Linked DNA regions of Syntrophobotulus glycolicus DSM 8271. The protein of the gene in region 2 interacts with the protein of the main gene of each other region in a pairwise test. Links are inferred from orthologs where the notes say so. Each region holds a gene or a part of one and is shown on either strand. Other genes may lie near its edges. The genes, in order: ftsZ and SGLY_RS12520.

Region 1 (8,113 bases), 1.9 Mb from region 2 along the record:
GCCACGGACATTGCAGAAATTCGGCAATTGGCCGGGGCAAAGCTGTTAAGGAAACATTTTCCTGAATCAATATCATCGGCTTATCTGTCAGGGGATCCCTCAGCTCATTTCCGGTATCGAGGAGAGCCGTCGTTTTCAGAACAGACCCGCCGCCGAAATCCAATTCGATCCGGTACAGCACCTGACTAAAAAAAGATTGTTTACCATTGTTTTTCCCCCATAACCTGTAGCATAAGCAAAGCACCAGGATCAGCGCCAGGAGCAGCCAGATATTATCGAGCGTCAGGCTGAAGCCGGCAGCCGTATCGGCTAATCCAAACCAAACGATTCCTGCGTAAGCCGCTCCGCCGGTCATGGCCGTGAGAACGGTAAAATAGAGAAAGCACTCCCAAAGATCGCCCCAGGACCTTGCCCGCATGCCTATCCCCGCTACGGCCAGAGGAATGATCACTTTGCTTAAATGAACCAGGGGATTGTACGGGAACAATGCAAGCAGGATGGGGATTTCTCCGAGCAGAGCGCCTGAAATAAGGAAAGCGGGATAGATCCTGCGGTGGAGAAGCTTGGAAGCAAAAAGGAGGATCAGGGCATCCATCAGCCCATTAATCAATAAAACAATATCCAGGTAATACATTTGGCCGTATCCCTTCAATCATCCGGGTGATCCTTGTGGCTGTATCCCTTTCCATTTTGGATCTTATGTAAAAATTATACCTTTAAAGGGAAATAAATCCTGTCGGTTTTGGTTAGGTAAAAACAGGCTATTTTTTGCCGGAAAGCCCGTTTTCTGTAGGATAAGCAGGCATTGTGAAAATCAATAAGAACAGCAAAAAAAATAAACAGTAGAATATTGCCTGGAATGCGTCATTCTCTGTTTACAAGCCTGTCTGGTCCCGTCTCAAATTAAATTTTAAAGACAACAAAACGAAGACGCAGCACAAAGCTTCGGTACGCCTTCATTACAAATGAAAACAAATTACAGCCGTTATCCTTTTCCCCTGATTTGATCCAATGGCTGTCCGCTGTTACTTTCTGAATTTCAGGAAATTAGGAATATCCACATTATCTGAAAAGATATTGTTCTTTTGCCCTATGGGATCGGAATTGGTCGTTCCTTTATGCTGGGGGGTACTTCTCTGGTCAAAGCCGGTAGCAATCACCGTAACCCTGACATCATCTTTAAGGGATTCGTCAATAACAGCCCCGAATATGATATTGGCTTCCTGATCGGCCGCCTCGCCGACAACCTCGGAAGCTTCGTTGACTTCTAAAAGGGTCATATTGGAACCGCCCGTAATATTTAATAAGACCCCTTTTGCTCCCTCGATAGAGGTTTCCAAAAGAGGACTGGAGATTGCCCTTCTGGCCGCTTCCACCGCCCTGTTGTCACCTGTGGATACCCCGATTCCCATCAGGGCCGAACCTGTATCGGACATAATTGTTTTGACATCGGCAAAATCAAGATTGATCAGGCCCGGAATCGTAATGAGATTTGAAATGCCCTGAACCCCATGCAAAAGGATATCATCGGCAATCTTAAATGCCTCCTGAATCGTCGTATGCTTGTCCACCACCTGAAGCAAACGGTCATTCGGAATCGTAATCAAGGTATCCACCTTGTCTTTCAGCTCCAATATCCCGCGTTCGGCTTGAAGCGCCCTTTTCCTGCCTTCAAAAGAAAACGGCCTTGTGACCACCCCAACTGTCAGCGCCCCGACACTGCGGGCGATTTCGGCAACAATAGGGGCTGCGCCCGTCCCGGTACCTCCGCCCATTCCCGCGGCAACAAAAACCATATCTGCTCCCATCAGGACCTGGGCCAAATCATCCTTGCTTTCGATCGCAGCATTCTGGCCAATCTCAGGATTGGCACCAGCCCCGAGTCCTTTTGTCAGCTTGTTTCCTATCTGTATTTTTTCGGCAGCCCTGGACATTTGCAAAGCCTGAGCATCTGTATTAATACCGATAAATTCTACTCCTTTAAGATCGGCGGAAATCATCCTATTTACAGCGTTATTGCCCCCTCCGCCAACACCTATAACTTTAATTCGCGCAAATTGCATACTGTCTGTATCAAATTCCAGCATCTTAATTTACCCTGCCTCTCTTTAGACTCATATGATTTAGATTCGGTCTTCTCTATGATCAATTCTTTCTGTTTTTCCAATACAACTGTTATTTTTAAAGAAAAAACTTAACTAAGGAATTTCTAGATTAAAAGCCGTTATTCCTCTTTTTTTACCGCAGGAAATAAAAAATATTTACTGCCCCGGGCATTCTCCGGCCTGCATCTTACTTTTTGATGACATGGCGGCGGATAATGCTGATATTTTGAAATAATCTTGAACCAAAGGCCACTATGGCGGCAAGATACAGGTCAACCCCCATGCGGTCCCCAATAAAGGCCAGCAAACTGGCGGCAATAATATTTACAACAAATCCGCTCAGAAAAACCGTGCTGTCAAAACTCTCTTCCTGATAGGCTCTGATCCCGCCCATTACTGTGTCAAGCGCCACAACAATAGCAACCGAAAGATATTTAGCATATTCAACAGGTATGGTAAAAGGAGTGAATGCGCCGATAATTAACCCGATGAGCAAACCGAAAATTGGCAGCCACATGTGAGAATACCTCCGTTTGTTTATCCTAATACCGGTTTTCCGGCTGTCAGATCAATATATTTGATACTTTTTTCCACTGCTTGAAAATCAGCGCTGTTAAGCAGTTCGTTCAGCAGCTTGATTTTTTCCGCATAATCCCCGGAATAACCCAGCCTGACCTCAATCCCGTTCAGGAGATAAAGGTTGATCTGCTTGGAAGGCTTATAGCTGATCTCACTGATTTTCGGCAATAACTCCGGGGGAACTTGTCCAACTAACTTCATCAGAGCATCGATTTCCGGGCTGGACACCTTCTGACCCGGACCTGTGCTCTCCGGGATGGAAACACCCGTCAAAACCGGGCTGTCCTCTTTGGGCCATCCTTCATAATACTTTAAAACGATCCCGGACAAATCCACCTCAACAACCTTTTCCCCAGCCACAATTAAGGCAGCGGCTTTCCGTTCTTTAATCGCCACTTTCAAGGTGGAAGGCAGCTTTCTTTCCACTGCCGCCTGCTCGACAAATGGGTGCAATTGTATTTTAGTGGCTAGATCCGCGGTGTCAATCGTAAAAATGTTTTCCCCTTTCACATTTCCGATCAGCTTACTGATTTCTTCATTGGCAATCCTGTTCAGCCCGTCAATTTCAATCTTCTGAACTGTAAAAAAGGCTGAACGCAGGAAAAGAAACCCTCCTACGACAACCAGGCAGGTCAATAATGATAAATAGACTAGGGCTGCACTTCTTTTCCTGAACATAATCCTCCATCCGGCTTTATCTCTTTATTATAATACTTCAGCAGCTTTTTACAACTCTTTGCAGTTTGGCACCTACGGCTTTGTACTTCTGTTCAAGGTTTTCGTAGCCCCTGTCAATATGATCGATCCTTTCCAGCACGGTGCCTTCATCCGCAGCAAGCGCCGCAAGGAACAACGCGGCCCCCGCTCTGAGATCAGTCGCTTCCACAAAGGCTCCTTCCAGGGACTTCACCCCGCATATTACTGCTGTTCTTCCATCTGTGGTGATCCTTGCTCCCATCCTCCGCAGTTCGGCGATATGTTGAAATCTGTTTTCAAAAATCGTTTCTGTAATGATACTTGTCCCTTTCGCCATACAAAGCATTGCTAAAAACTGAGGCTGCAGGTCAGTGGGGAATCCCGGATAAGCCAGAGTTTTCAGGTCCGTAGCTTTAATCCTTCCCTCCTGTTTCACTCTTACGCTGTCAGGATAAACCGTGATCTCTGCTCCTGCCTGTCTAAGTTTGGCAATAACGGAACTGACATGTTCCGGGATGATATTTTCAACGACCAGATCCCCCTCTGTCATGACGGCTGCCACCATATGTGTCCCGGCTTCTATCCTATCGGGGATCACAGTGTATTCTGCGGGGGCAAGCTTGGTGACTCCGTCGATTCTGACGACATTGGTCCCCGCCCCCCGGACTCGGGCCCCCATCTTATTGAGAAAGTTCTGGAGATCAACAATTTCAGGTTCTCTTGCCGCATTATTGACGACCGTGGTCCCTGCGGCCAATACAGCCGCCATGACTAAATTTTCGGTCGCTCCCACACTGGGAACATCCAAATAAATCTCCGCTCCGCTCATCTTATCCGCATAAGCCTCTATGTACCCATGTTTTTCCCTGATTCGTACGCCTAAATCCTGCAGCCCTTTAATATGCTGATCCATAGGCCGTGAACCGATCGCACAGCCGCCCGGACGTGAAATTCTCACTTTCCCTTTTTTCGCCAGCATCGGACCGAGAATTAGATTGGAGGCCCTCATTTTACGCATCAGCTCTTCATCAACGGTACAGTCATTTAAGGAGGCCGAATCAATGACCAGCTCTTCACCTGTTCTGCTGACACTGCATCCCAGACGTTCAAGCACTTCCCCCATACTGTTGATATCTGTTAAATCAGGAATACCCCTGAGAATTGTTTTGCCTTCAGCGAGAACAGCGGCCGCCATCAGGGGGAGTGAGGCATTTTTCGCCCCGCTTGTTCTGATTTCCCCTTCAAGCTTTTGCTTTCCTGTTATGACATAACGATCCATCGCCATGTCTGATCCTCCTAACTGTCAAGAAAATATTTGTACTTCTGTCTTCAACTGGATTCCGAATTTATCTTCTATATCTTCCGTAATGGCATTGATTAACGTCTTTACATCCAAAGCGGTTGCCTTTCCCGTATTAATAATAAAATTGGCGTGCTTTGCGGAAACCTGTGCACCGCCGACAGTTTTCCCCTTCCAGCCGGCCTGCTCAATCAGGGCTCCTGCCGATAAGTGGGGAGGATTGCGGAACACACTGCCGGCGTTAGGGTATTCCAGTGGCTGGGCGTTTTTTCTTTGTTCTGTAAAAACCCTGATTTTTTCTTTCAGTACCGCAGGTTCACCGGGAACAAGCTCCAGGACACATTCCAATATCCAGTACTTCCCCTGCAGAGAACTGGTCCGGTAAGAAAATTCGATCTGCTCGCGATCAAGGGTCATGATCTCGCCCTTTTGATCCAGAACCCGCACCTGCCGGACTAAATCGGAAATCTCCGCTCCATGCGCCCCCGCATTGACCATGACGGCTCCCCCGACCGTTCCGGGAATACCGCAGGCAAATTCCAATCCTTCCAATCCTTTGTCGGCAGCCTGTCGTGCCAATTGGCTCAGCGGATATCCGGCTTCCACCATAATCCTCTTTTCCTGCCAGGTTATGTTCTTAAGCATGGAGGTCACAATAACCATTCCCTTTATTCCTTCATCAGGAAGAAGGATATTTGACCCCCTGCCCAATAGCAGCATTTTCACTTTATTCTTTTGACACCATGATCTGCCCTTTAGTAAGTCCTCGCAGCTTACGGGCCAAAAAACAAGTTCAGCATTACCGCCTATATGCCATGTATTGAGTTTTTTCAGAGAAAAGTCACGCTCTATTTTTCCTCTTACATTTCGTTCGCTGATTTGCGGCTCCAAGTCAATCCTCCTTTCACCTGCATTATGTTATGCAGATGAAACTCCCAATGTGCTATTTCCACGCTGTCTCCCGGCAATACTCCACAATCCGGCTGAGTGCCCCGGCCGGAAATACTCCCCTGGCCCGCGCTCCCATTTCCTCAAACTTAAACCTGTTGGAAAGAATAGCCTCTATCTGTTCCCAAAGCAAGGTCCCGCTTAATTCATTGTCCTTGATCACAACCGCCGCACCTTTGTCGGCGAAGGCCCGGGCATTATGTTCCTGATGATTCTCCGCGGCATAGGGATAAGGGATCAGAATGCTTGCCCTCCCGGCCGCCGAGAGCTCGGCCAGAGTGCCCGCCCCGGCCCGGCAGATGCAAAGATCGGAACAGGCCAGGGCCTCAGGCATATTTCTGATATAACTGGTCATCCTCCAGCCTCTTCTTCTCCGGTCGATTTGCCTGATCTCAAGTTCTTTGCTGATCTCCTCATATGTTGCCGTACCGGTTGCCCAGATCAACTGGATATCCTCTCTGGTTCGCAGTTTTTCGGCTACCTCCAGCATGGCCTTATTGATATTCAGCGCTCCCCTGCTGCCGCCGGTCACAAGAAGGGTTCTTTTAGCGGGATCAATTCCCAGAGCCGCGGCTCCGGCCTGACGGCTGATGCTTCCGATCTCTTTGCGCACCGGCAGACCGACAACATCGATTTTTTCCTGATGGGAAAAATATTTTCTGCTTTCTTCAAAAGTCAGCAGGATTTTCTTGACCACCCTACCCAGCATTTTGTTGGTTACCCCGGCCAAGGCATTTTGCTCATGCAAGATAGCCGGAATCCCAAATAAAGCGGCGACAAATACGACCGGACCCGAAACATAGCCCCCGGTCCCGACCACAAGGTCAGGCTGGAACTCTTTCAAAATCTGTTTGGCTTGCCAAAGAGCCTTTAGGTTGCTTCCCCCTGCTTTAAGCATGTCCGGGCTGAGCCTGCGCGGCAGCCCCCTGCCGGATATCCCTTTAAAGTCAGTTCCGTTTTCGGGAACAATCCTGGCTTCCATGCCGTCTTTATTTCCTACATAGAGAATTTTGACTTCAGGGATTTTATCCTTCAGTCCTTCCGCTACGGCCAGAGCAGGATAAATATGTCCGCCGGTGCCGCCACCGGTTACAATTACACGCACTGCGATTCCCCCTAAGATTCTTTGCAGATCGAGGAAATGTTCAATAACAACCCGGCTCCAAGCATAGTGAACACCAGGGAAGTCCCGCCATAACTCAAAAAAGGAAGTGTAATCCCTGTGACAGGAAGAATTCCCGACACGACCCCCATGTTGATCATAGCCTGAATTCCGATCAATGAAGTCAGCCCCACCGCCATCAAAGCCAAAAATGGATTCGGCGCATACATTGCTGTCCTGAACCCTCTCCAGACGACGATAAAAAATAGACCCACAACGATTGTTGCCCCGATAAAACCCAATTCTTCACCGATCATGGCAAATATAAAGTCCGTATGATTTTCAGGCAAATATAGGAATTTCTGCCTGCTTTGCCCGAGCCCCAGCCCGAACAGGCCTCCGGGCCCCAGCGCCAGTAAAGACTGGATGGTCTGATATCCTTTCCCGGACGGATCGGCCCAGGGATCAATGAAGGCAAAAATACGACGCATCCGGTAAGGTGCCGCCGCAATCGCCGCCACAACCATGAGCAGTCCGGCACTCCCTAAAGCCGCAATATGTCCGGCTCTGGCCCCGGCAGCAATCAACATAAAGAAGGTCGCCGCCGCAATCACTAAGGTAGTCCCAAGGTCCGGCTGCAGCATGATCAGCAGACAAACCAGACCCAAAAGGAGGAGCACCGGCATGATTCCATTTTTGAACCTCCCGATTTGGTGAGGATGAGCTGAGAGAAGGCGGGCAACAATGAGGATCATTGCTAACTTGATGACTTCCGAGGGCTGAATGGAGAGAGGCCCAAGACCAATCCAGCGCACAGCCCCGTTTACATTACGCCCTATCCCCGGCACCTTAACCAAAATCAGGAGAAATAAAGCAACATATAATATCGGTTTAGCCCAATTATACAGCAACTTCCAATCTACTGCCAGGGCAAAAGCCATCACTGTCAAACCAAGCGTTACCCATAATAACTCCGCCTTAAAAAAATGGTATGGGTCATCATAATAAAGATATCCTTTGACCGCACTGGAACTGTAAGTCATGATGACTCCGATCGCCAGCAAGGACAGAATTGCTCCCAGGAGTACCCTGTCGATCCTCCTCAAACGGCTTTTCAGCATTATACCTCCCCCTCTAAATCAAATGGGCTTGCTATAATGCTTACGCACTAACGTCTTAAACAATTCCCCTCTTTCTTCATAACTTTTAAACATATCCCAACTTGTACAAGCAGGCGACAGTAAAACAACATCCCCTTTCGCAGCCTCAGCAATAGCTTTATCCACACAATCTTCAAAGTCGACTGCTTTGATGATGTTTTTGATTCCGATTTTTTTAGCAATGATTTCCAGGTCATCCGCCGCCTTGCCGACTAAAACCAGA
Region 2 (11,469 bases):
CCGGACAAATTTACGGTCCAAAGCTCTGGCGATCGATTTGGCCAAAGAAGTCTTGCCCACACCCGGCGGGCCCACCAAACAAAGAATCGGACTCTTCATCTTTGATGTCAGCTTCCGGATGGATAAGAACTCAATGATCCGTTCCTTAACCTTTTTCAAACCGTAATGATCTTCATCCAAAATTCTTTCCGCCCTGATTAAATCAGCCTTATCCCGGCTGGTCTTATTCCACGGCAGAGCCAGGATCCAATCCAGATACGTTCTGACCACTGTCCCTTCCGATGAAGATACAGGCATCTTATCCAGGCGGTCAATCTCTTTCAAGGCCTTTTCCCTGGCCTCTTCGGTCAGATTCCCCTTATTGACTTTCTCTTTATATTCTTCGATTTCAGCCTGCTTCTCGTCCTTGTCGCCAAGCTCCTTTTGAATCGCCTTCATCTGTTCACGCAGGTAATACTCCTTTTGGGCTTTCTCCATCTGTTTGCGCACTCTCAGACCGATCCTGCGCTCCAATTCAAGGATCTCAATTTCCCGCATGATCAGTTCAGTGATTTTTTCCAGCCTGTCACTGATGTTCATTGCCTCCAGAACAGCTTGTTTATCTTCTATTTTAAGGTTTAAATGAGAAGCGACCAGGTCTGCCATTCTCCCCGGTTCTTTGACCGCAAGGACTGAGCCGATGGTCTCCGGTGAAATGCGCTTGCTTAACCGGGCGTATTCCTCGAATTGGTGATGCAGGCTCCTGCACATCGTCTCAATTTCACGCGTCAGATTATCATCATTGGTCATCCTGATGACTCTGGCCTTAAAGAACGGCTCTTCCTCGATAAATTCATCTACTTGCCCTCTGGTGATCCCTTCCACCAGCACCCTGAGCGTCCCTCCCGGAAGCCTGAGGAGCTGCTTGATCTCGACAATTGTCCCTACAGTATACAGGTCGTCCGGCGTAGGGTTATCAATCTCGATTTCCTTTTGAGCCAAAAGCAGTACCTGCTTATCCTTCAGCATAGCATCCTCAATGGCAGCCATTGAGCGTTCCCTGCCTACATCAAGATGAATCAGCATATATGGAAAAACGAGTATCCCTCTCAATGGGAGAACAGGAAATTCAAGTTTAGGCATTTTTCTATCTCCTCTCGATTATCCTCGGTTCAAATATTCTACCATTTTTACTTTAGGCAAGCAAATCACACCGGCATTTTGATGCCCTTTAAAAGGTTATGCAGAGAAGTGTTCTTTTCTGCCAGATTCACTTCCACCGTTTCCACCCGCGTATTCGGAATCAAGACAGCGGTCAAAACCTCTGTCAGAGAATCGACAGGGATCACCTCCACCCCGTCTTCCATATCTTCAAACTTCATTTGCCAGTTTTCCCGGGGAATGAAAATCCTTTTGCATCCGGCTTGAATCGCTGCTTCTATTTTGGCGCTTACCCCTCCCACAGGCATGACCTTCCCTCTGATCGACAATTCGCCGGTTACAGCACAGGTGTTATCCGCCTTTAACTTTGTGATTGCCGAATATACGGCCGCAGCCATGGCTACCCCCGCTGAGGGACCGTCGATCGGTGTGCCGCCGGGGAAATTGACATGAATATCAAAATTACGGGGTTCCACACCGAACTCTTTGCGCAGTACAGTCATGGCATTCTCCACAGAAGAGCGGGCCATGCTTTTGCGCCGCACTTTCCGGCCTTCCCTGCTGCCCTGTTCTTCTTCTTCAACAATACCGGTTACAAATAAATCCCCCTTGCCGCTGGAGGCGGCATAAGCCGTAACCTCCAATTCCAGGAGCGTACCGGTATTGGACCCATAAACGGCAAGACCATTGACCACTCCGACCTGCGGACTGTCCGGGATCTTCTTTTCGAGGCGCGGTACATACTGTCCGGTTGTCACCACCCATTCAATAATCCGCCGGTCGAGGCAATTCAGCCCTTCATTGCCCGCCACCCCGGCGGCCAGCTGAACGATATTAACAGCCTCCCGGCCATTATTGGCATATTTCTGAATAATATCCAACGCTTCATCACTGATTCGCATTTCAATTTTAGCGGCTGCTTTACTGGCCACTATCCCGATCTCTTCAGGCAATAGATTCCGGAAAAAGATTTCTATGCAACGGGAACGAATCGCCGGCGGGATCTCCGCCGGGCTTTTGGTCGTGGCACCGATCAGCCTGAAATCCGCCGGCAAACCATTCTGAAAAATATCATGGATATGGGCCGGAATATTGTTGTCCTCCGAGCTGTAATAAGAGCTTTCCAACATCACCTTCCGGTCTTCAAGCACCTTGAGGAGTTTATTGATTTGAATGGAATGGAGTTCCCCTATCTCATCAATAAAGAGCACCCCTCCATGGGCCTTACTGACCGCGCCCATCTTCGGTTGAGGGATGCCGGCTACTCCCATGGCTCCCGCTCCCTGATAAATCGGATCATGGACCGACCCGATCAGAGGATCGGCAATCCCTCTTTCATCAAATCTTGCCGTCGCCCCGTCAAGCTCGATATACTTGGCATCAGGAGCAAAAGGGGAAAGATTACTCTTCTTGGCTTCCTCCAGAACCAGTCTGGCCACAGCCGTTTTTCCCACTCCCGGCGGACCGTAAATCAGAACATGCTGGGGATTGGCGCCGCAGATGGCGGCTTTCAGGGCCTTGACCCCCTCCTTCTGCCCGATGATTTCTCTGAGATCCCCCGGTCTCGTTTTTTCCGAGAGAGGAACAGAAAGAGAGATTTTCCGGAGTTTGATCAACCTTTCCCTTTGTTTCCGGGCCTCCTTTTCCAGACTGACTTTGTTTCCCTGCTGCTGCTTAAGGGCAAACCAAAAATAAGCCCCTACAATGATGATAAAGATAAACTGCACGACCATCATCAACATCGCCAATTCATTCATTGCGTATCCTTCCTCCTATGTCATAATATTTCCTAGTATTTACAGGAAGGATCAAAATGAAACATGAAAAGCCGTCAGACCTAAAATCGCCTGGCACCATCATTGCTTTTCTTTACCGTTTGGGATATGATCGATCAATGCTCATTAAAATATGCACTTCAAAATCATTTAATCAAAACAATGTCTTAGAGGATACTACAATAATCGCCGCAATGACAGAACCAAAGGTATTAAATAATAAATCAAAATTCGTATCAGCAAGCCCATCCTGTTCTTTTGTTTTGAATACTGTATCAACAGCAAATTCCATCAGTTCAAACAATACTCCCAACAGGGCCCCTAAAGAAAGAACAAAGATAAAGATCAGTACTTGAGAATGAAATACAGGCTGATAAAGATTACCTAAAACTAAAAATGCAAACAGGCAAAGAGAACAGGTTCCGAACAGGTGAAGGTACCTGTCAAAGACTCTTGACTTTACATAGTAGCCAAGGTTTTTTCCGATAAAGAAATGCATGAAAATCGTCATAACGACCAACAAAACAACGAAATCATAGACCCGGAAATCATATGCGAATTCCAAAAGAATAAAAGCGAGAAAAGCAAAATACGCTAACACAAATCCCAGGAACATTTTCAGATTTTTTCTACGAAAGAAACTTAGAAATGTTGATCCGATCATTAATGTAAAAACAACCAAAGAGATCATTGGCAGATTCATCTGATTTACACCTTTTACAAATTATTCTCACTGTTTTTCAGTGGGCTTATGGTAGCTTTCCCAGATAAAATCAGGTTATACCTCTCTCCATAACCGGTCAGACCGAAGAACACAGCAGGATATTCTGATCAATATTGGAAAATAAAAATGGAACAGCAGATGAGTAATCTCCACTGTCCCAAATCTCTTTTCGTAAAAATAAACTTTGAATCAATGACCTGTCCGTTAAGCCGATTCCTGATTCTTCCCCTCAAGCTTAATCAGCTCGGGATCTGCCTTTTTCACGATGGACTCTTTATTCACGACGCATTTTGTCACATCGGTCCTGGTCGGAATATCATACATGACATTGAGCATGGTTTCTTCCACGATTGCTCTTAGACCACGGGCACCGGTATTACGGCGGATCGCTTCTTCCGCAATCGCTTTGAGCGCATCCTCAGTAAATTCCAACTGTACCCCATCCATCTCCAGCAATTTTTCATACTGCTTGACCAAAGCATTTTTGGGCTCGGTGAGAATACGTACCAAGGCATCCTGATCCAGGGCCTCTAAGGTAACAACCACCGGAATTCTGCCTACAAATTCCGGAATTAATCCGTATTTCAGAAGGTCCCCCGGCATGATCTGTCTGAGCAGCTCGCCGACATTTTTTTCGCTTTTCTTTTGAATCTCAGCCCCAAAACCCATGGTCTTTTTGCCTGTGCGGTTTTGAATGATTTTTTCAATGCCGTCGAACGCACCGCCAACAATGAACAAAATATTTGTTGTATCCAACTGAATAAATTCCTGATGCGGATGCTTGCGTCCTCCCTGAGGCGGTACGCTGGCAACAGTCCCTTCCAGAATCTTCAGCAGTGCCTGTTGTACCCCTTCTCCTGATACATCCCGGGTTATAGACGGATTTTCGGACTTGCGGGCTATTTTATCTACCTCATCAATATAGATGATTCCTCTTTCGGCCTTTTCGATATCAAAATCTGACGCTTGAATAAGCTTGAGCAGGATATTTTCAACATCCTCCCCCACATATCCGGCTTCGGTAAGTGATGTTGCATCGGCAATCGCAAAGGGAACATTCAAAATCTTGGCTAGAGTAGATGCCAGTAATGTTTTCCCGGAACCAGTCGGTCCTAACATGACAATATTGGATTTCTGAAGCTCAACATCGTCAATCTTGCTGCTCTGGCTGATCCTTTTATAGTGATTGTATACCGCCACAGAAAGGACTTTTTTAGCCTGTTCCTGCCCGATTACATATTGATCAAGTATCGCCTTTATTTCGACTGGCTTGGGGATTTCCCCAAAATCGGTATCCATTTCGTCATGCAGTTCCTCTTCGATGATCTCATTGCATAGTTCTATGCATTCATCACAGATATAAACACCAGGTCCGGCAACAAGTTTTTTTACCTGATCCTGAATCTTACCGCAAAACGAACACTTGAGTTGATTTTTGTCATCACCATATTTTGCCAAAATGCTCACCCCTTTTCAGTGAAATATTGTCTCCGGTCAACTTATTCTCCATTGACCTCATTTGCCTCTTGCTTCTGGCCGGCGGATCCTTCCTGGAAATCATTGTTGGCCACCAGAAAATCAATTGTTTTATCGGAAATCATACCCAATTTAAACCAATCTAATTCACCGCGGGCAGCAAGCATTGTCTGTAATTCTTCAACCTTGCGTCCATACTGCTCAGAAAGCCTTGTCATCTCTGCTTGCATTTCTTCATCAGATACTGTAATTCCTTCTTTTTTAGAAATGGTTTCAAGAACAAGCTCTGTTTTTATTCCTTCAACTGCCTGAGGCCGATAGCTTTCTTTGAGCTGATCTTCATTCATATTCAGATATTTCGCGTATTGCTCCATTGTTAAGCCTTGATAAGAAAGGTTTCTGGCCATTTCTTCCACAATGGAGTCTAATTTTGAGGCGACCATGCTCTCAGGAATCTCCACACTGGCATGATTTACCGCCTGATTGACAACCTGGGCACGGAATTCATTTTTCAGCCTTAGTTCAGTTGCCTCAATCATTTTTTCCTTAATATCGGCTTTCAGCTCCTCCAGGGTATCAAATTCACTGATATCCTTGGCGAATTCGTCATCAAGAGGAACCAGCTCTTTACGTTTGATCCCCTTTACCGCGACCTTAAATTCGGCATCTTTACCGGAAAGCTCCGCACTGTGATATTCATCAGGGAAACGTACTTTAACCGTGACCTCTTCACCGATTGAGGACCCGATCAGCTGATCTTCAAAACCGGGTATGAATGTGCCGGAACCAATGACCAGCTCATGATCTTCTCCCTTGCCCCCGGCAAAAGCCACACCATCAACAAAGCCTTCAAAATCAATGGTTACGCTGTCTTTATTCTCAACCTTGCCTTCTTCAACCGTGTTTAACTTGGCATGCGTTTCTTGACGGCGAACGAGCTCTTCATCAACTTTTTCGTCGGTAACTTCCGCCTTCTGGGGTTCCACCTTCAGTCCAAGATATTGGCCAAGTTCAACTTCAGGCTTTACATCAACAATAACCTTGAAAATGAAATCCTTGCCTTCCTCTGCCTGAACCAGATCAACCTCGGGCTTGGAAACAGGAGCAATTCCGCTTTCTTCAACGGCTTTGGCATAAGCAGGCCCAAGCATGGGGTCAATCGCTTCATTAATAATATAATCCTTACCAAGATGTCTTTCTATTATATGACGGGGGGCTTTTCCTTTGCGAAAGCCGGGAATATTTACCTGCCCGGCAACTTTCTTGGCAGCTCTATTGATTGCTTGTTCAAATTCCTTGACATCAACCGTAATTTCCAAAGCCACCTTGTTCTTTTCTACATTCTCCACTTTAACAGACATTGTGCTCCTCCTTGAACCTATCATTGTCATTTATATCTTTTTATATAACCATTCTCTGCTAAAAACAAACCTCGTAAAGTGAATTTCAATAAAAATCTCTGTGTAAAAATCTTTAAAACAGACATTAATATTATCAGAACTTCAAAAAATAATCAACCTTTGCCTCTTATTGATTTCAGCTTAACCACCAATAACCTGTTCCTTGCTGACCCTTTCTTTCTCCCGCAAATTGATGATCGCCCGGGCGGCTTTTTGGGAAGAGCAGTTCGGAAGGGCACTGCCGGCCAGTTTGGACATTTCCCTCAGGATTCCCGGATTTTGCGATAAGTACTGCAAGACTCTGGTCAATTCTTCTGAGCTTAACACCGTCATCCCGCCTCCCGTACTTTCTACAAACTCCGCATTCCCATCCTCCTGCCCGGGAATTGGCTTAAACATTAAAATAGGGAGACCCAAAGTCAAGGCTTCTGATATGGTCAAGGCTCCTCCTTTACTGACCAGAAGATCGGAAGCCGCCATCAATTCCTCAACATAATTGACATACCCCAGGCACTTTAAAGGAAAAAGGCATTCCTTTTCAGATTGCTTCAAGGCCTGATAGTACTCTTCATCTTTGCCGGCTACAATAAGGAACTGAAGCTGGAGCCTGGGATTAAGACGATTAATCGCTTTGATGATCTCAGTGGCTTTAGAGGTGGGCCCATAAGCTCCGCCCATAAAGAGGATTGTCGTTTTATTCGGATCAAAACCCAATTTTTTTCTCAATTCCTCTTTGTCTAAATCCTGCTCGAATTCCAATCTGATTGGGATCCCGGTGATCATAATGCTTTCTTCTTTAATTCCTGCTTCAATCAGTTTCTCTTGAACCTGACGGCAGCCCACAATATACAAATCAATGCCGGGGTGAATCCACATTCCGTGAATGACATAGTCTGTCACTACTGTCACAAGCGGAACCTTAATCAAGCCTTTACGCTTCAGTTCCGCCAGAACACCCGCGGACATAAAATGAGTATTGACGATAATATCGGGTTCCATTTCCCGAATGTAATGAATAAAGCTTTTCTGCCTGAACCCTTTGACAAAATTACGGTATTTATTTTCTGCGTGAGTCGTATTTGTATATTTAAAAATTTTGCCCCAAATTGACGGAGTATTTTTTACCATTTTTAAATAAGCCGTCCGCATAAGAAAATCGGTTCCTTTCGGAAAAAATGAACCGTAATCACAGTGTCTGATTTGCGCGTCCTTCGGAAGCATAGACCTTAAGCCCTCGGCCAAAGCCTCCCCTGCCTGATAGTGCCCGCCGCCGAATTTAGAAGATACGATAAGTATGCGAGGCTCAAACAAATAATTTCCCTCCAAATATAGAAATAATTATTGCTTTTTATATTATAACTGGACAACTATGATTTTTCTTCTTTTTTACATTATATTTTTACATTTATTTTTACAATTTGTTGAAAAAAACCCCATTCACGCGACAGTGAAATGAGGTTTCCTTGACCAATCCGTCCTCTTCTTATAGTGGTTCCCAATTTTCCTTAAACTAAAACATATCGATAAACAAAAACATAATGAGACAGACTGCCTGCCAGAATGAATAAATGAAATATTTCATGGAACCCCAGCTTAAAGACACACAATCTTTTCGGCTTCAGGGCGTAAAAGACTGAGCCCGCGGAATAAAACAGGCCTCCTAAAACCAGCAGGAAGACCCCTTTACCGGGCAGAGCCTGAGACAGGGGGAAAATGAAACCTGCGGCAATCCAGCCTAAAACCAGGTAGAAAGAAGTATACAACCAGCGGGGAGCGTCCAGCCAGACCAGCTTTAAGATTATTCCGATAAGGCTGAGACTCCAAATCGTGATTAAAAGGCCCATGCCCAGCCGGCCATGGAGGGTAACAAGGCATACAGGTGTATAGGTCCCGGCGATTAATACATAGATCATGCAGTGATCCACCTTGCGTAATCCGCGGATCACCCTTTCCCGGGATTTTACACTGTGATAAACAGTTGAGGCAGTATACAGGCAAATCAGGCTTAAACCAAAAATCAGGGCCCCGGTAATCTGCCTCCAGCTACCGGAATCAGCCGTATGAACGATTAAGAAAACCAAACCTGTCAGAGATAGTATCGCACCTGTTAAATGAGACATCGCATTGATTGGCTCCCTGATTCTCGCAAGCATTTGTTAACCTCCTAAATATTCTTGTAATTATATAGTTTTTAAAACTATATACCAGTATATCCATATTATAACTTGTTGTAAACCTCGGCGCAATAGATCTGACGTTAAACGACATCATCATTTAAAAATAGTTCCCGTTTTTTATTTGACGAAATGTTTAATTCAATGATTTTTTGTACTACAATATGAAAATAAGGATTTAGACCGGAGGAAATAAAATGCCCCACAAAGAACTGAAAGACTCGGATATTCCTAATATAGATGTTTACATGGATCAGCTGATCAGCTTTTTTGAAGAGTATCTTGATTCCTACAGAAGAGATCCTAAAGAAAAAGTCCTAACTAAAACCATGGTTAATAATTATGTTAAAAACGGAGTCATGGAGAAACCTACTAAAAGAAAATACAATAAAAATCAGTTAAAGTCTTTATTTATTATTTATCATCTTAAGCAAGTATTATCCCTTCAGGATATTAAAAGTTTTTTTGAGCTTTCTGATTCCATTTATCGCAAAGATGATTTATTCCAAAACTTCCTCGATGCACAAAACAAGGCATCTCAGGATATGGATACCCTTTTAAAAAACACGGAAAACGGAGACCCGAGGGCCATCACCGAAATGATCCTCCACCTGGCTGTCGAGGCTTTTGCCCGCAAACGCCTGGCGGAGAAGCTGATTGATGACATGAATAATCAAAAGCAGACGGAAAACTGAAAGCATTTCTGATGATCAGACATGCTTTCAGATCCTCTCCATCTGCTCTGGCTCTATCGCCGAAATTAAACGGTCTTCATCAATAGGCTTTAGTTTGAACCCATACTGTCTGTATAATCCTTCAAGTCATAAAGCTGAGCGGAGCTTCTGCTCCCCGTATCATTCCCCGCCGACACCGGTTTCCCATTTTCGCTGACCCAGCTCATGATCTCACTGTTGGATCTTCCCCCTCTGTTCCCAGCCATGACATATCTGATTTCCCCTTCAGCCGCCAAAGCTTTGAATTCTTCCAAAGTCAGGGGGCTGTTGTTCCCTAAGAAACCGCCCAGACACATTACGGGCTCTCCGGTCTGAATGATGATATCAGCACAATCATTTGCAGAAGAAACCACAAGAAGATATTTCTGATTGGCTGTTTTATTCTCCTGCAAGAACTCGATCAAAACGGAATTTGCGTTATTTTCATTGATTCTCGCATTGTTCCCATTATTATTGACAGAAGTATTTGTACGATAAAATGATTTAGCCTGTGATAACAATTCTAAACCGGCAGCAGGGAAAGAGCCCCCGCTTCCGGAAAATATTGCTGCCGCTGATCCCACCAACGGCGTGATCAGGATTCCTGTCAAGGCTAAACCGGCCAAAGCTTTCCAGAGCTTATTTTTTTTGTTGCCTCTGTCAGCATCGCTTTCACCTCGAACATCATCATCGTGTTCCTGTTTCTTTCTGAGGTTGATTAAGCCCAAGAGCGCCGAAGAACCGCAACAGGCCAGGGCAACTATCCCCATCAGGATTTTGACAAGATAGCCTGAATCAATAAAATAGCTCAGCATCAGGATGTGCACAGCTCCCGACACAAATAAAGCCGAAGGGAGCAGCCATGATTTCCAGCCTCCCTCTTGATACTGTTCCCACATGGAAGCCATTCCGATACCCGCCAAAGCAGCTGCCGGCGCGGCCATCATCGTCAGGTAATAGGAATGCCAGGTACCTGTGTTATAGCTGAAATAAACAAATTCCGGCAGGAACCACATCAGCCACAAGGCCAAAGCCTGCTTTCTCCGGGTATTCAATCCTGTCCTGAATTTTTCATTGAGGGCGGCCGCAATGAAGCCAAACAGGGCCAGCGGAATAAACCACACGATCTGGTCAGAAAGAATATTTTTGGAGAATAACCTGGACAATCCCGCTGCCGTCTGTCCCCCAAAGCTGCCCGCGAGCCCGCCGCCGGCACCTCTGCCAGCACCGCCGCCAGGCATCATCCCGCCGCCCTGTCCCCCGCCTCCCTGCATCCCTGCAGGCGGCTGTGTGCTCTCACCCTCATTTCCGCTTGTCTCCCGGCCCCTCATCTGCCTGTCATCATTAGTCCCCCCGAAACCGGGACCCCCGCCGGGACCCCGTCCGGAGCCTTTGCTGTCTCCTATTATTCCCGCGATATTAATTCTTTCCAGGCCATTATGTCCGGTGATCAGTTCCATAACCGTATTATTGGTGCTGCTGTCAATATACGGCCTCTGGTTTGCCGGTACAGCATCAACGATCAGGGCCCAGGAAAGAGAGACAACGAGAAGCACCGCGGTTCCTGCCGTCAGATGAAGGATTCTTTTTGGCAAAGAAATTGAGGTAGAAAATAAATAGGTTCCATACAAGGCCGGTAAAATCAAATAGGCCTGAAGCATCTTGATATTAAAACCAAGCCCGACCAGGACCATAGCCGCGATCAGGTATTTGAGCCTGCCTTTTTCAGCCGCGACGGAAACGGCCCAGCAAGCCAGCAACAGAAAGAAAACCAGCATATTATCCACGGTGTTATTTCTGCTTACCGCCACAAAAACAGGCGTCACTGCCAGAAATAAGGCCGAGACCAACCCTGCCGCACTGCCAAAAGACCTTTTGACCAGATGGTACAAAACGATGACTGAAAGCACTCCGGCCAGCGCCTGCGGCAATAAGATACTCCAACCGCTAAACCCGAATATCTTTGCCGAAACAGCCTGAAACCAATATCCCAGAGGCGGTTTGTCGATCGTGACAAAACCGGAGGGGTCAAACGATACAAAAAAGAAGTTTTTCAGATTTAATGTC

What was found.
Region 1: the proteins of SGLY_RS12520 (region 2) and ftsZ interact in binary tests that used the Bacillus subtilis proteins (3 or more experiments, as listed by UniProt). The link is inferred for Syntrophobotulus glycolicus DSM 8271 from one-to-one orthologs.

Annotation. Positions count from the first base shown.
Region 1 is NC_015172.1:631,318-639,430, reverse strand. What follows is about bases 57-2,912. They hold ftsZ (cell division protein FtsZ), read right to left. Parts: upstream 2,088-2,912; coding sequence 1,026-2,087; downstream 57-1,025. Other genes in these bases: SGLY_RS03345 (cell division protein FtsQ/DivIB), read right to left, coding at 2,643-2,912; SGLY_RS03350 (small basic family protein), read right to left, coding at 2,293-2,622; SGLY_RS03360 (sigma-E processing peptidase SpoIIGA), read right to left, coding at 57-634. Also shown: more of SGLY_RS03360, read right to left, coding at 1-56; more of SGLY_RS03345, read right to left, coding at 2,913-3,362; murA (UDP-N-acetylglucosamine 1-carboxyvinyltransferase), read right to left, coding at 3,400-4,665; murB (UDP-N-acetylmuramate dehydrogenase), read right to left, coding at 4,684-5,571; murG (undecaprenyldiphospho-muramoylpentapeptide beta-N-acetylglucosaminyltransferase), read right to left, coding at 5,624-6,733; putative lipid II flippase FtsW, read right to left, coding at 6,745-7,851; murD (UDP-N-acetylmuramoyl-L-alanine--D-glutamate ligase), read right to left, coding at 7,870-8,113. UniProt on the Bacillus subtilis protein: Essential cell division protein that forms a contractile ring structure (Z ring) at the future cell division site. The regulation of the ring assembly controls the timing and the location of cell division.
Region 2 is NC_015172.1:2,530,704-2,542,172, forward strand. Bases 5,742-8,521 are described here. They hold SGLY_RS12520 (MGDG synthase family glycosyltransferase), read right to left. Parts: upstream 7,827-8,521; coding sequence 6,657-7,826; downstream 5,742-6,656. Other genes in these bases: tig (trigger factor), read right to left, coding at 5,742-6,476; trhA (PAQR family membrane homeostasis protein TrhA), read right to left, coding at 8,021-8,521. Outside these bases: lon (endopeptidase La), read right to left, coding at 1-1,122; ATP-dependent protease LonB, read right to left, coding at 1,188-2,897; SGLY_RS12505 (DUF2238 domain-containing protein), read right to left, coding at 3,070-3,618; ATP-dependent Clp protease ATP-binding subunit ClpX, read right to left, coding at 3,844-5,097; more of tig, read right to left, coding at 5,139-5,741; more of trhA, read right to left, coding at 8,522-8,668; SGLY_RS12530 (DUF1836 domain-containing protein), read left to right, coding at 8,887-9,384; SGLY_RS12535 (glycosyltransferase family 39 protein), read right to left, coding at 9,474-11,469. UniProt on the Bacillus subtilis protein: Processive glucosyltransferase involved in the biosynthesis of both the bilayer- and non-bilayer-forming membrane glucolipids.